2 regions of the Paenibacillus sp. Y930 genome follow, and region 2 is predicted to be linked to the other one. Evidence: predicted binding sites of a transcription regulator. Region 2 holds the regulator's gene; the other holds the start of a gene.
What was found. Region 2 encodes NrdR, which represses ribonucleotide reductase genes. Its sites were predicted from a motif close to AACACNATATATNGTGTT; they were not measured.
Positions count from the first base shown of each region.

Region 1: AC1TO5_RS03180 (adenosylcobalamin-dependent ribonucleoside-diphosphate reductase) is a predicted target of NrdR. The motif match lies at 2,177-2,194, and genes of this name have one in related genera.

Region 1 is NZ_JBXCIX010000001.1:644,522-652,387, reverse strand. It holds gene AC1TO5_RS03190 (YqhG family protein) at 1-147, opposite strand, end outside; gene AC1TO5_RS03185 (DEAD/DEAH box helicase) at 292-2,016, opposite strand; gene AC1TO5_RS03180 (adenosylcobalamin-dependent ribonucleoside-diphosphate reductase) at 2,246-4,876, shown strand; gene AC1TO5_RS03175 (TniQ family protein) at 5,194-7,047, shown strand; gene AC1TO5_RS03170 (TnsA endonuclease N-terminal domain-containing protein) at 7,037-7,669, shown strand; gene AC1TO5_RS03165 (Mu transposase C-terminal domain-containing protein) at 7,675-7,866, shown strand, end outside.
Region 2 is NZ_JBXCIX010000004.1:78,312-86,177, reverse strand. It holds gene AC1TO5_RS12680 (2-hydroxyacid dehydrogenase) at 1-907, opposite strand, end outside; gene AC1TO5_RS12675 (Crp/Fnr family transcriptional regulator) at 1,308-2,030, shown strand; gene infC (translation initiation factor IF-3) at 2,052-2,528, shown strand; gene nrdR (transcriptional regulator NrdR) at 2,625-3,104, opposite strand; gene AC1TO5_RS12660 (alpha/beta-type small acid-soluble spore protein) at 3,200-3,415, shown strand; gene AC1TO5_RS12655 (lytic transglycosylase domain-containing protein) at 3,582-4,151, opposite strand; gene coaE (dephospho-CoA kinase) at 4,148-4,744, opposite strand; gene AC1TO5_RS12645 (MntP/YtaF family protein) at 4,965-5,687, opposite strand; gene mutM (DNA-formamidopyrimidine glycosylase) at 5,867-6,697, opposite strand; gene polA (DNA polymerase I) at 7,049-7,866, opposite strand, start outside.

The DNA.
Region 1 (7,866 bases), on a different contig from region 2:
ACTCCAGTAATAATGCCGGTTCGTTAATTCACGATCTGCTGCTGGAGATAGCTTAACTTTGAAATGATAAGGTGACTTCTCAAGAATAGAGCATTGCGTTGCATCTAAATATCGCTGCACAAAGCGATGAATCTCTTTGCTGTTCATAGTGACCCTCCTAAAACTTTTCATGTAACATCTATGAGTAACTTCTTAGCAATGAAAAGTTGCATCGGAAGCATAAACTAAAACTTTTCATGTAACGACTATGAGTAACTTCTTAGCAATAACTAATAACATGATTTACATAGGTTATCGCTTAGTTTTATCTTTCATCTTGTGAATGGTGCTACCTATGACATCAAGCTCTTCTTCTAGCTGTTTATTACTTTCTGATTGCAGAATAGCTTTAGCGAGACGCTGCTCAATCGAGCCGTCACGACTTTCTAGTTTTTCAAGAATATCATCTAATCCACCGATTACAAGCTCGAATAGGTTGATCTTTTCATGTAATAGATGCAGAATATGCTCCTCGATGGTTCCTTGTGTACATAGATTGAAAATATGAACATCATGGGTTTGTCCAAGGCGATGAACACGCCCAATTCGTTGTTCCACGCGCATCGGATTCCACGGTAGATCAAAGTTAATCATATGGTGACAGAATTGCAGATTAATTCCTTCACCGCCTGCTTCCGTTGCGATGAGAACTTTTGCCTTACCACGGAAAAGATCCATCATCCAATCCTTTTTGCCACGATTCATACCACCCCGATAAGGAACAGCGGAGATGCCATGTGATTGGAGAAATTGCAATAAATATTCTTGTGTCGCACGATATTCCGTGAACAAGATAACTTTTTCATCGCATTTTTGAATAATTTCCAGAGCTTTCTCAGCCTTCGAATTGGATGTAATGCCACGAATTTTTTCAACAATATCCCAAATCTGCGCGCGCATCGGCGATTCTTCGCTAGTCTTCTTGAACATATTGACGAGCGTGAGAAATACGGCATCGCGACTACTACAAACTTCTCGTTGTAGCGTGATAAGGGAAAGCATACTGCTCATATCGATGCTGTCTTCCTGAGCGCGTTGCTTCACAAAGCTCGTCACGGCGTCATATAGTGCTTGTTCTTCGGTAGAAAGCTGGAGCGTAATGTTTTTTACAATTCGTTTTGTAAAATGAATACCGCCATCACCACGCCGATTACGAATCATAATGGATGAGAGAACATCTTGCAGCTGGTCTTCATTTTTCGGAATACGTTTATCAACAACATAATTGCTAGTAAAATCGCTTTGCGCACCTAGCTGACCTGGTTTTAACAGAGAAATAAGGTTAAATAGCTCATCAAGATTATTTTGAATTGGCGTTGCCGTAAGCAATAGACAATATTTTTTACTTAATTGAGTAGCAAATTGATAGTTGGTCGTTTTTTTGTTTTTCAATTTATGGGCTTCATCAATAATGATTAGATCATAATCGGTAGCAAGAACCGCTGCGCGATGTGGATCACGCTTGGCAGTATCAATGGAAGCGACAACGATATCATAGCCCCAACTATGTGCTTTTTTTTGCGCGACAGCAGTGATACCGAATTTCTGATTAAGTTCTCGAACCCATTGTAAAACTAAGGAGGCAGGTACAAGAATTAATGCACGCTTAACTAACCCTCGCACAATATATTCCTTCAATATAAGACCAGCTTCAATCGTTTTCCCTAATCCAACTTCATCAGCTAGAATCGCTCTTCCGCCCATTTCATGTAACACTCGCTGTGCTGTATCCAGTTGATGTGGCATCGGTTCTAGTGCGGGAAGTGAACGTAAACATTGTAGCTCTTCAAAACTATCGATAACGGTTGCTTGCTTGGCTTCTATCGCTAATTGATACATTGCCCATTGATCCCATGGTCCATTATGCTCGATACGCTGCTGTAATTGTTGAAACCATTGGCGCTCGAACGTTGTTTGAACGGCAGGATGAATAAGCTTATGTACGAAATCTTCTGGTTGTATGAGGTGATTGTTCATAGTTTCTCCTTTAATATGAGATAATAATTTCTATTATTCCCTAAATGGCAGCGACATAATCTCTCGCTGAGAGGTTGCTTACAAGTAGCTAAAGGAGTATCAATTTTCACGATTTGCTCAGATAAAAATAATGTAATAAAAACTTCATAATTTAATTAATAAAACTATATATAGTGTGATATAATAATTTTGTTACTACATATGGTTATATTGAAGAGGAGCGACTAATATGAGTGGTTTAACAGGATTAAGTGAAAAAATATTTTTAGATAGATATGCTCGCAAAAATGCAGAAGCGTCAAAGGTAGAAGTTGGTGATACGGTTCTAGTATTGTTAAAGGATGATCTTGCATTTCCTGTCAAGGAGGCAGGGGAAGTATTATCACGTCAAGGTGAGCAAGTTGAAGTGAAAATGCGTAGTGGTGACATTGTGCAATCAACGGTCAGTAAACTGACACATACGCTAGAGAAAACTCCCGAAGAAATGTGGTCTAGACTTGCCGAGGCGATGTCATCTGTTGAAGATGCGGATAAGAAAGCACTTTGGCAAGAGAGATTTCAATATATATTAGATGATTGGAAGCTAGTGCCTGGTGGACGTATTGCTGCAGGGGCGGGTGCAAGTGATGAATTAACATTATTCAACTGCTATGTTATTCCATCTCCAGAAGATAGTCGTGGTGGAATTATGGCGACACTGGCGGAAATGACGGAAATTATGGCACGCGGTGGCGGAGTAGGTATTAATTTATCTTCACTACGTCCGAAGAGAGCGGTTGTTGTGGGCGTCAATGGTTCATCAAGCGGAGCGGTATCATGGGGCGGATTATTCAGTTACACAACTGGATTAATCGAACAAGGTGGTAGTCGCCGCGGCGCATTAATGCTAATGATTAATGACTGGCATCCAGATGTATTAGAATTTATTACGGTAAAGCAGTCTGCGGGCAAGATTACGAATGCGAATCTCTCCGTATGTGTGAGCGATGGTTTTATGGAGGCTGTTAAGCTAGATAGCGACTGGGAGCTTGTATTCCCTGACACGACAGAAGATGGATATGATGAGCTATGGACTGGCGATCTAGCTGCATGGAAGGCGTTAGGGAAGAAAGTTATCGTTCATAAGACAGTTAAAGCACGTGAAATCTGGTCGATCATTATTGAATCGGCATGGAAATCAGCAGAGCCAGGCGTTGTATTTTTGGAACGCTACAATAATATGTCTAACAGCTGGTATTTCAACCCGATTATTGCGACTAATCCGTGCGGAGAACAAGGATTACCTGCATGGGGTGTATGTAACTTATCTGCTATTAATCTGTCCAAGTTTTATGATGAAGAAAGTGATGATGTTGCTTGGGATGAGCTTGCGAAAGTGACCAATTGGTCGGTACGCTTCCTTGATAATGTGATCGACAAAACGCCGTATCATTTCCCTGAGAATGAAAGTAATCAGAAGAAAGAACGTCGTATCGGGCTTGGAACGATGGGACTTGCGGAATTGATGATTAAGCTGAAGGTTCGTTATGGATCGCCGGAATCTTTAGTTTTCCTTGATAAATTATACGGTTTTATGGCAAGAGAGGCTTATCTGGCTTCTGCTGAAATAGCAGGTGAGAAAGGGAGCTTTACCGCATTTGATAGCGAATTGTATTTGCAAAGCGGATTTATGAAAGAGATTATTGCTGAATTCCCAGAAGTGCAGGCAGCAATTGAAGCGACGGGGATGCGTAATGTAACGGTTATTACGCAGGCACCTACAGGCAGTACCGGAACAATGGTAGGCACTTCTACTGGAATAGAGCCTTATTTTGCATTCGAATATTATCGTCAAAGTCGTCTCGGATTCGATGTACAGTATGTTCCAATCGCACAGCAATGGCTTGATGCTCATCCGAATGAGCAATTGCCTGACTACTTTGTTACGGCAATGACATTAACTGCGGAGGATCATATTCGAGTGCAGGCAGCCATTCAGCGCTGGGTAGATAGTTCAATCTCTAAGACGGCGAACTGCCCAAGTGATTTTACTGTTGAAGAAACAGAAAAACTGTATGAGTTAGCTTATGAATTAGGCTGCAAAGGGGTAACAATCTATCGTGACGGTAGTCGTGATGTACAAGTTCTATCTACGGTACCGAGTAAAGAAGAAGTGAAGAAGGAAACGATTGTTAATGTAGAGCCGAAGAAGGAAGCTGTAGCAGTTATAGATGTCGAGCAACAAGAAAGTAATGTTTCTACAGCTTCAGTAACGTCGCTTTCTGCTGGACCAATCGATGTAAGTGGAAAAGTAGTAGAATCGATTAATGAAGATCGTCAATATAAACGACGCCCGCAAGTGTTGAAAGGGGCAACCTATCGCATGAATACGCCGCTTGGTATGGCGTATATCACGATTAATGATCTCGATGATGTTCCGTCAGAGATATTCTTAATTGTTGGTAAAGCTGGATCAGATGTATTTGCGATGGCTGAGGCGCTTGGTCGAGTTTGTTCATTGTTCTTGCGTTATGGTGATCATGGTAATAAAGTTGCATTACTCATTAAGCATTTGAAAGGGATCGGCGGGACTGGAGCAATTGGCTTTGGTAACAATCGTGTTGAATCGATTGCTGATGCTGTAGCGAAGGCATTAGAAATGCATTTGCAAGCGAAGGTTGATGAGCCTGAATACGAGCAAATGGAGCTTGCAGGAGAGTTTCTAGCTGAGGATCTCGTGCCTCATGCTGCAACAACTATTGGACATCAGCATGGTGTAAACGATGGTATCGATCTTTGTCCATCTTGTGGATCAGCAGCCTTGATCAATATTGAGGGATGTAAGCAATGTAACTCTTGTGGCTATAGTAGATGTAATTGAGATGTGTCAGAATCTCTAAAGAAAGTAATTGAATATGTGATGTCTCATTTACAGTGAGAAAAATCTCAATAAAGTGAGAAAAATGTTTATTTATTTTAGCACCTGTGATATATTTATTCATGATATTGAATAAATATACAAATGTTTAAGATTTTATTCGTAATGTTAAAAGTAAGAGGACATCGAATTTTCGATGTCCTCTTTTTATGTATTGGGCAAGAACTGTCATTTTATATTGCTTAATAAAAAAATATTTTGTTCTGTGATTAGGAAGAGGATACATTTGAGTACCTCTGTATCTAATTAGAAAGGAAGTTATGTTTTTAATACGACCAAAACCTGAACCAGATGAAAGTTTGTATAGTTATATATGCCGAGTAGCGAATGCTAATTCAGTTACATTACTAATGATTGAAAAACATATAGGAGTACGTTTTCCATTGAATAAAGAAAATTTGATATACAAAAGTAATTTAATCATATCTGATATATCAAGATTATGTGGTATTGATGTTATGAAACTAATGAGCTATGAAAATAAAATGCTTAAATTCAAGAGCGATATATTCATAGGTAACTATATAAATATTTGTTTGCCTTGCTTTAAGGAAAAGTCATACTTAAGAAAAATATGGGATTATAAATTCTATACAAGTTGTCATGTACATCATAAATTGCTGACTAATATCTGTCCTAATTGCGAAAGTCTTCTTCACCTGTCAGAAATTTATTTATTTAAATGTGTTTATTGTAATCAAGATTTAACAAATTGCGATTTGGAAAGCGAACATGAATCTGAGATTGATGCGAAAGTATCGCAAGTGATATATACGAAGTATAACGACAAGCCAACTGAAATCACAAATAATCCGTTAGACAAACTGGACTTTTCAGGATTTCTAATTCTAATTATGTTAACTTTGAAATATTTTGAATTAATAGAAGATCAGGAACGTGTTTCCGATAATAATCTTAAATTACATCTTAATGTTAGTAATTCATTTCATGTGTTTCATAATTTCCCTAAAGAATATCTACCATTTTTAGATGATATGGCGAAAAACAACTATGGAAATTTGATAAATAGAATCACTTATTTTTACCATTATATTTGGGGGATTTATAATGAATGTACTTTGAATCAATTTTTATTTGTTCAAATCGAAATTGAAAATTACCTGAACAACAGTATAAAAGAATATGTGAATAATATGATCGATGATCCAAAAATGTTTTTTAGTAATCACTTGACGGCAAAAGAAATTTTGTCATCTCTTAGGATACCAGTAACTGTATTCGAGGATATGAAATTTCGAATTGGAAATAAAGAAGATGTAACTCATATGCGATTATTCAATATCCTGTCTCAAAATCTATCAGATTATATACAAATAAGTAATCTGATTCAAGGAGTAGAGGAACTTCAGCAATATCTACAATTACCAATGGCAGTCATACGATACTTGCTTGATCATCACATGATAGGAACTAGAAACAATGAAAACAAGGAGAAAATATTTTGGAAGTCGGATGTGAATCATTTTAATAGTACAATAGAGGATCGTATAGATACAGATGATGATCAAAATGCTAAATATAGTACTTTCAACGAGATTTATAGTTACTTTAATGTTCGAAGTTATAATGTTAAGTGGTTAATCGATAATGTCATAAATTGTGTAATAAGACCGGTAAGAATTGACCATACTGATAAGAGTTTTAATAGATTTATATATGATTCTAATAGAATTATAGATTTTTATGAGAAGCTAACGATTCACAAATTAAAAACTCTTAAAGTAGAAAGGGAATTTCATGATAATAAAATAGTATACAGTGCGACAAATGCTGCCAAGTATTTAAGCGTGACTATATACGATATAAATAAATGGATTGAAACGGGATTGTTAAACACAGTTTTTCTCAATTCAAGAAATTTTATTGATTATGAAACAATAAAGAAATTTAGACGTGACTATTGGGCGAATGGTTTTCCATTATGGGATACAAATATTCATAATACTCGACAGTTTGCTCAGAATCTAATACATGATGGTATTGAACCAGTAATTCAAAAAGAGAAACGTACAAAAAAATTATTTTATAGAAATGATGTTGAATCATATTTAAATATGAAATATCGGGTAGGAGTCAGATACTATGGGATCTAGAAAAATAAAACCATCAAAAGGTAAACATAACCGTCATAAAGTACCTAATACTAAATTGCAAAAAATGATTCATTGTGAAAGTACTTTGGAAAGAGATTACGTTAAAGTTCAGCAATTCGACTCTTCCACTATAGATATAATTTACCAACCTTTTGAAATCAAATATTCATACAGAGGAAGAAAACGAAGATATTATCCGGATTTTCTAGTTGAAAAGGAAAATGGAGAAATGATTCTTGTAGAAGTGAAACCTGAGGCATATGTGAAGTCAGAAAGAAATGCTGTGAAGTTTTTGGTTGGTAAGAACTACGCCCAATTAAAAGGATGGGAATATCGAATTGTTACTGAATTTGATATTAGAAAGGGATTGTTAATACCTAATTTAGATACATTGGATGCATTAAGCTTACGAGAAATTGAGCCTGATATGGAAGTTTTTTTTAGGACCTTGATGCAAGAACAAGGGAGTATGAAATTCAGTGAAGTAGTTCAGAAGTATGGGGAAGAAGATGAGGGTATTATCTATGGAATCATACTAAATTTTATTTATACAGATGTACTCTATGTAGATTTAGTACGTGAAGATTTAACACAAGATTTTACAATGTATTGGGAGGATTGATTAAAGTGTTACAGTTATCATTTACTCCGGGACTCATATTTAATTGGAATGATACTCTATATAAAATTCGAAGACTAGTTGATGGCGATGATATCGAAGTTACAAATCTATCGCATAATAATACTGTAGAGTTTTTATTGTTATCAGAATTACTAACTGCATGGTTCAATAATGAATTGACTTTTAGAGAAGATCAA
Region 2 (7,866 bases):
CAGCAATCTTTGCCATATTATAACGTGTTGCCTCTGTTGCAGAACCGATATGTGGAGTTAGAACAACATTGGATAATGTCAAAAACGGATGATCACTTGGCAATGGTTCCTGCTCAAATACATCTAAGCCAGCCCCTCCAATGATTCCTTGCTGCAGCGCCTCGATCAAATGCTGCTCAACTACTGTTCCTCCACGGGAAGTATTAATAAAGATCGCATCGCTTTTCATGCTTGCAAATTGTTCCTGACCAATTATGTTACGACTTTCAGCTGTTAATGGCAACATAAGGACGACAAAATCAGATTGCTCTAATAGATGTTGCATTGAAACATAGGTCACACCATATCGTGCCTCCACCTCAGGCTTCCGAGAGCGATTATAATACATAACGTCCATATCAAATCCGAGCGCTGCTCGCTTAGCAATAACTTCTCCGATTCGTCCCATTCCAATAATACCTAATTTTTGATGATGAACATCGATCCCAAAAAGCTTTTTTCCTTCATTGCCCTTCCAATTCCCTGCTTTAATATATGTATCTAATTCTGCAATTCTGCGTGCTGTTGAAAGCATTAAGCCAATCACTAGATCAGCAACTGTATCGTCGAGAACATACGGTGTATGTGTCCCGATAATATTGCGTCGCTTCATCGCATCCAGATCAAAATGATTGTAGCCAACACTCATCGTACTTACTACTTTTAGATTTGGTGCACAATCTAATAGCTTACTATCGATTGGTACAGAACTGCTATTGAAAAACCCAACAACATCTTGTAAATAATGACGTAGTTGCTCGGGATTACGTTCTTCGTCCTTGCCCCATGTTTTGACGGTACAATGCTCCTCAATATATTGCAGCACTTCAAGTGGTAATCTCCGGTCTACAAATACTAATGGCTTCATTATTTTACCCTCTTTCCATTGTAGTTACCTATACGATAATCCACTTATAAGTGGATGCGTCCTATTAGCGATAAAATAAGCTAGCTTTACTATTGCAGCATTTCATACATACAAAATAGCGCTACTCATATCGTACTGCAACTTGAAAATGAATACAACGAAAAGAGTTCTTTTTGCAGCCTCCCAACAGCAAAAAGAACTCTTCTACATAAGTACCATATTTTTCACGTTAATGGATTGATAATAGCAAGTATTACAGCTATCATTAAAGTAGTCTATATTTTTGCTCCTCCTAACTTAATTATTCCCTTCTCCCAAATATAGAATAACAAATCCAAACCTTTGATTCTGTAACTCACATTACAAAATTATTGATTAGTAGATGAAAGGATGCTTGTTTTTGAAAAAGATAGATACAATTAAATTACGCGACTCCATACCATTCTTTCAAGATATTGATCAACTGTTATTAGATCAGCTGACTCCATATATGAAAGAAGTAAGTTTCTCGAAAGGTAATGTTATTTTTCATGAAGGCGATGAAGGCAATCAGATCTTCTTTATTCGTATAGGTATGGTTTCTATTTATACTTCTAATAAGGCGAAACGAATTACGTTAGCTTACTTAGATAAAGGTGAATATTTTGGTGAAATGGCACTTATGCAACCGGGTCTATTACGTTCTGCTACAGCTGAAGCGATGACGACAGTCAAAGCCTATGCACTGCATCGAGCAGATTTTCAGCAGCTTGTCGAAAAGGAACGTAACGTTTCATTTTTACTATTAAACTACACGATGGAACGTCTTCGTAAAGCAAATCAACAAATTCATGATTTGACCTTTCTCAATGTGCAGCATCGCATCATACGTCGTTTAATCGACCTTTGCAAAGAATTCGGCAGACCAAATGCTGATGATACCTATAAACTTACTGTTAAAATTACACATCAACAACTTGCCGATACGGTTGGAGCAGCAAGAGAAACGGTCTCAAAGGTGTTAATAGATTTGCAAGATCAACAATTAATTATTTTCGAGAATAAGAAGCTAATCATACTTCAATTGAAACATTTGGAGCAAAAAATAGAAGGCTGGTATTATCCTTCTCAACCTATCTCTTAGTAATAAAGGAGTTTCAAATTAATGATGATAATGAATGAAAAGATAAAAGCTTCTGAGGTGGAACTTACGGGGCTTAATGGAGAATCTCTAGGTACGATGACTACGAAAGCAGCATTAGAAATAGCCAAACAACATAAAGCTGATCTAGTGTGTACAAATATACTTTCAAGCCCTCCACCATGCGAATTAATGGCTAAAGGAATGGCAAAACAAACGAAAACCATCGAAAAATCAGCAGCTACTCCCAAAAAAGTAAAAGAAATCCGCTTAACATCTCATATAGAGGAACATGATTTTGATACAAAAATTCGTCAATGTATATCTTTCCTGCATTCAGGTCATCCCGTAGCATTAGTTGTGAAGATTCAAGGGAAGGAAGGTATTGCTGCCAAAGCTTTACTTGAGCGAATGCTCGATACTTTAAAATCTGACGGTACGAAACAGTCGGGTATCCACGTAAGTGGCAAACAAGCTGCCGTAACTGTTCTACCGAAATAAAACTAATAGTGCATGTTCAAAATTAATAAAGGGTGTGAGCCAGATTAGACCTATTCATAGGTTTCGTCTTGGCTTACACCCTTTTGTATTCATTCGTTATTTCGTCGTTTCTGATCTAATACTTGGATTAGACAAAATACCGTTCAATTCCTTCATGAACATTTCGATATCCTTAAATTGACGATAGACAGATGCAAAGCGTACATAGGCAACCTCATCTACAGGATACAATTGTGTCATAACAATCGAACCGATATCACTGCTTTCGACTTCAGCCAGTGCAGTTGTTCTTAGTTCTTTCTCAACCTCAGAAACGATAACTTCCAATCGCTCTGCCGGTACTGGTCTCTTCTCACAAGCACGAATTAAACCACGTAATATTTTGTCACGACTAAATTCCTCGCGACTGCCATCCTTCTTAATGACAATCAAAGGCGTTTCCTCAATCATTTCAAAAGTTGTGAAGCGCCTGCTACATTGTTCACATTCACGCCTACGACGGATTGACTTATTTTCATTAGCTGGACGAGAATCTAACACCTTTGTACCAGAGTAATCACAGTATGGACATTTCATATAGAAGCCTCCCTTCTTTTACCAATAATAATTTGTAATAAAACATTAATTATCGCACATAATACATTTACCAACAGCGAGGAGGTGAATATAACATGGCACAAAGTCGCAGCAGCAACACATTACTTGTCCCTCAAGCAATGGCAGCTCTAGATCGTATGAAATTTGAAGTTGCACAAGAGTTAGGTATCGCTATTCCGCAAGATGGTTACTACGGTAGCATGGCAACGAGAGAAGCCGGATCTATTGGTGGTTCGATCACTCGTCGTCTAGTTCAGATCGCTGAACAATCTTTAGCAGGTCAAAGTTAATATTATACCTTGTATAATGGACTCAAGCTTTGAAGCTGTTCTCCTCTTTCGGAAGAACGGCTTCAAGGCTATTACTCATCTGAAATTATCATGTGCGAAATGTATATTATATGTTTATTTATTTTTGATCTATAATAGTATAGCACATATTATAAAATACCGACCACTATAATTGCGGATACAATTCCTTATACTTATTATAATAATAAACAACTTTTTGCACATAACGTCTTGTCTCACCAAATGGAATATCATCCGAGGTTGCATATTCGCCTGACCATGTACCTTGTTCAATCCATTTCGAGACATTACCAGGTCCTGCATTATATGCAGCAATAGCAACAATCTTCTCTTCATCAAATTTATTCAGCAAATGATTCAAGTACCATGTTCCTAGTTCAATATTCATTGTCGGATCATGTAATAATTTATCTGCAGAAATATGCTCAAGATTCGCACGTTCAACGATCCAATTAGATGTTGTTGGCATTAACTGCATTAACCCCACAGCGCCTTTTGGCGATTCTCGGCCTGTTTGGAAATTTGATTCAACTCTTATAACAGCCGCGATGAGGTGCGGGTCAACCTTATATTTTTCTGAGCTTTCTACAATTAGATCACTATACTTTACTGGATATAATTTTTGCATCATCCAATCTGACTTTCCGAACAAAAAAATAATAAAGCAAATTACGACTAACAGTAATAGACGACGTCTAATTTTTTTTCTTTTCATACAGTTACCAACCTTTGAATAAGTTCAACAACTTGCTTTTCTGTCTGCTCCAATGAACCAGAGTTATCAATAACATAATCAGCTTGCGCTCTTTTTTGTTCAATATCCATCTGAATATCGACTCTCGAAATCGCAACATCTAGCGTAACATTATTTCTGGCAACTAAACGCTCAATTTGCAGCTCCTGAGGTACGTATACGACAACAATTGCTTCATACAAATGAATCTGTTTCGTTTCATATAATAGTGGAATATCTGCAACTATAATTGCATTTGGTTGTTTTTCTTGGTATTGCTTGATCATTGACAACATTCTCGTGCGAATAGCTGGATGAGTAATAGATTCTAGCTTCGCCAGCTTGTCCTTATCTGAAAAAACGATTGCCCCTAACGCCGCTCTATTCATACTACCGTCCTCATGTAATACTGCTTGTCCAAAAAAGGAGGAGATCTCCTTAAGGGCAGGTTGCCCTGGCTCCACAATATCACGAGCAACCTGATCTGCATCAACAAGCAAGGCACCATGCTTAACAAGCAGTCGACTCACTGTACTTTTCCCACTTGCAATACCGCCTGTCAAACCAATTAACAATGCACTCACTCCTTAAACTTTTTGTTAACTTCATGTAATGCTCCTCTGCAAACAAAAAGTACTTCGAAAGCATATACAACTTTTCGTTAGCCGCTAGATAAACTTCCTCGTAAACGAAAAGTACTTCGGAAGCTTACGCCACTTTTTGTTAGCTCCCTATATTACTTCCTCGTAAACGTAAAGTACTTCGAAAGCTTACACCACTATTCGTTATATCCATTTAAAAGAATTTACTTATACCTAATATTATTAATAGCAATCCGGGTAAGCCACTGAAGTATTTCACGATTGGGATATGTGCAAGCTTTGTACCTATTTTCGTTCCAACAATAAGAAATAAAGCACTACATATTGCAATAATGATCGGTGTTACAACGGGATGAAGACCTAGTAAAGCTGCCCCAATTCCGGCACCTAATGCATCCAATGATAACGCAATGCCAAGCATAATTGCTTCGGAGGATGAAATTGTCCCTGATGAATCAAAATCCGCCGTTTGTGGCGTACGTAATATTTGAATCACAAGACCAAGGCGCTTTAATTCTACGCGAAAAACGGTCGCAGTTGTTTGCAATGAAACGACATTCATTACATTATGTTCTGATCGATCACTTTCTAGCTCATTATGCTTATCTTCGTTATGTGCTTGTTCTGAACGTTGACCCTTTAGACTTTGAAAATATTGATACAGTGCCCACAAGCCGATAAGTACTAGAATAGTTGCCCCAACATCATTGGCTAGATGAGGTGACAAATATGCAGTTAGCCATGTACCTGCTTGCATAGATACACCAATTACTGCTCCAGAAAAACAAGAAATAATAATAATCGATAAAAATGGAATTGTTATTTTACGTAATCCGTACGTAATTCCAACGCCAAAGCTATCCAAGCTAACAGCTATAGCTAGTATAGCCATTGAGGCGAAATGAACGAACAACATGATAGTTCCCCTTCCCACATCTATACTAACGAAGTAGACGGGTGCCTACTTGCGTAACGTATCATATGCGGGTGAAGAATAATGAGTGACATATAGGAAGTTCAAAAAGCTGACGTTGATAACGATGATGAACCTCGTAGTATATTCGACTTCGAATATGAAATGAACCTACATCATTGTTATTTTAGCTTTTGACAGTGGGTACAAATATGAGTGCCTCTACCACCGACGACATATTTATGGATGGGCCTAGCGCATTTGGGACAATGCTCACCTTTTCGGCCATAAACAAGCAACTCATGCTGGAACATGCCCATCTCACCTTGCCCATTGACATAGGATTTGATGGAAGAGCCTCCCGCTTCTACCGCTCTTGCTAATGTATCTACGATGGCACGATGAAGTTTTTTCCATTCTTGAACTGACAATGTATCAGGGGTACGTTCCGGATGAATCGCTGCAGTGAACAACGCCTCATCCACATATATATTACCTAGTCCTACAATTAATTCTTGATTTAATAGTAGTGGCTTAATTTTCGAAGTTCGAGTTTGTAATTTCGATTGCAATACTTTCGCTGTAAATTGATTATCAAGAGGTTCAATTCCTAATTTACTTAATGGCAAATTCGTCATGTCTTCTCCTGCTTTGAACAGATGCATCGTACCAAATTGGCGAACATCTTTATAACGAAGCTCAGTACCATCTGTAAATGTAAATAAAACATGTGTGTGTTTCTCTAGTGCTTCATCTGCGAGAAATAGACCATAACGACCTTCCATTCTGAGATGTGAAACAAGTACAAGCTCATCACATACAATTCGAATGAATTTCCCTCTTCGCTCAACAGACAGAATCGTCTGGCCAACAAGTGCATCACAAAATTGCTCTATTTCTGCTGGACGTTGAATAATGCGCGGGAGTAATACTTTGACTTGCATAATCTGCTTACCTTGCACAAGCTCTGTTAATGTACGGATAACAGTTTCTACTTCTGGTAGTTCTGGCATAACGTTCACCTCAATATCGTTACTAACATAGTTGTAAGTTCAAAAGCAGGCTTTCGATGGAAGGCATATGCGATGTCGACTATGCTACGTTAGCAAAGTCCGCTTTTTGAACTTCCTCTTCCAATGAAAGCTCTAAACGTTTGATTGTCAGCACCGAGAAGATGAAGCGTTACTTGAGAAAGGCGGAAGCGCAAATGTACGTTATTGGTACATGCGATCCTACAATGTTTCTGCAAGAAACATCCATCGGAAGCTTACGCTATACTTTCCAAGTTCGCTTCATATTCGATGCTGAATATACTACATAGCTTGGCTTCGTGATCACATTCGAACGTTTAGAGCTACATCTACTTACTTGGCTTCATACCAGCTATTGCCGAAGCTCACGTCGGCACGTAGTGGCACATCTAATTGAATAGCTTCAGACATTACTTGTGGTACTAATTGTTTCATTAACTCAAGCTCATGCGGAGGAACTTCAAATACTAGTTCATCATGCACTTGCAGTAGCATACGACTTTCTAATTGACGCTCTTTCAATGTTTGCTCCATACGTACCATCGCTAACTTAATGATGTCAGCTGCAGTTCCTTGTATTGGTGTGTTCATGGCGATTCGCTCAGCAAACGAACGCAAATTAAAGTTTGAAGATTGTATATCAGGTACGTAACGTCGACGATCAAGTAATGTTAAAATATAACCATTGCTTTTCGCTTCCGCTACAATATCGTCCATATATTTGCGAACACCACTAAAAACATTGAAATATTGTTCAATAAATTGAGACGCTTCTTTTCTCGTAATTCCTAAGTTTTGCGAAAGTCCAAAATCACTAATGCCATATACAATCCCGAAATTAACCGCTTTTGCGGAACGACGCATATTGCTATCTACTTCTTCAGCAGTAACGCCGAATACATCCATCGCCGTCTTCGTATGAATATCCATATTGTTAATAAACGCTTCTTTCAAATTCTCATCGCCTGAAATATGCGCTAATACACGTAGCTCAATTTGCGAGTAATCGGCTGCTAATATCGTCCAACCCGCTTCCGAAGGGACAAATGCTTTACGAATTTTTCTGCCTTCTTCAAGTCGAATCGGGATATTTTGTAGATTAGGAAATTGACTGCTCAGTCTACCCGTTGCAGCGATCGTCTGACGATAGT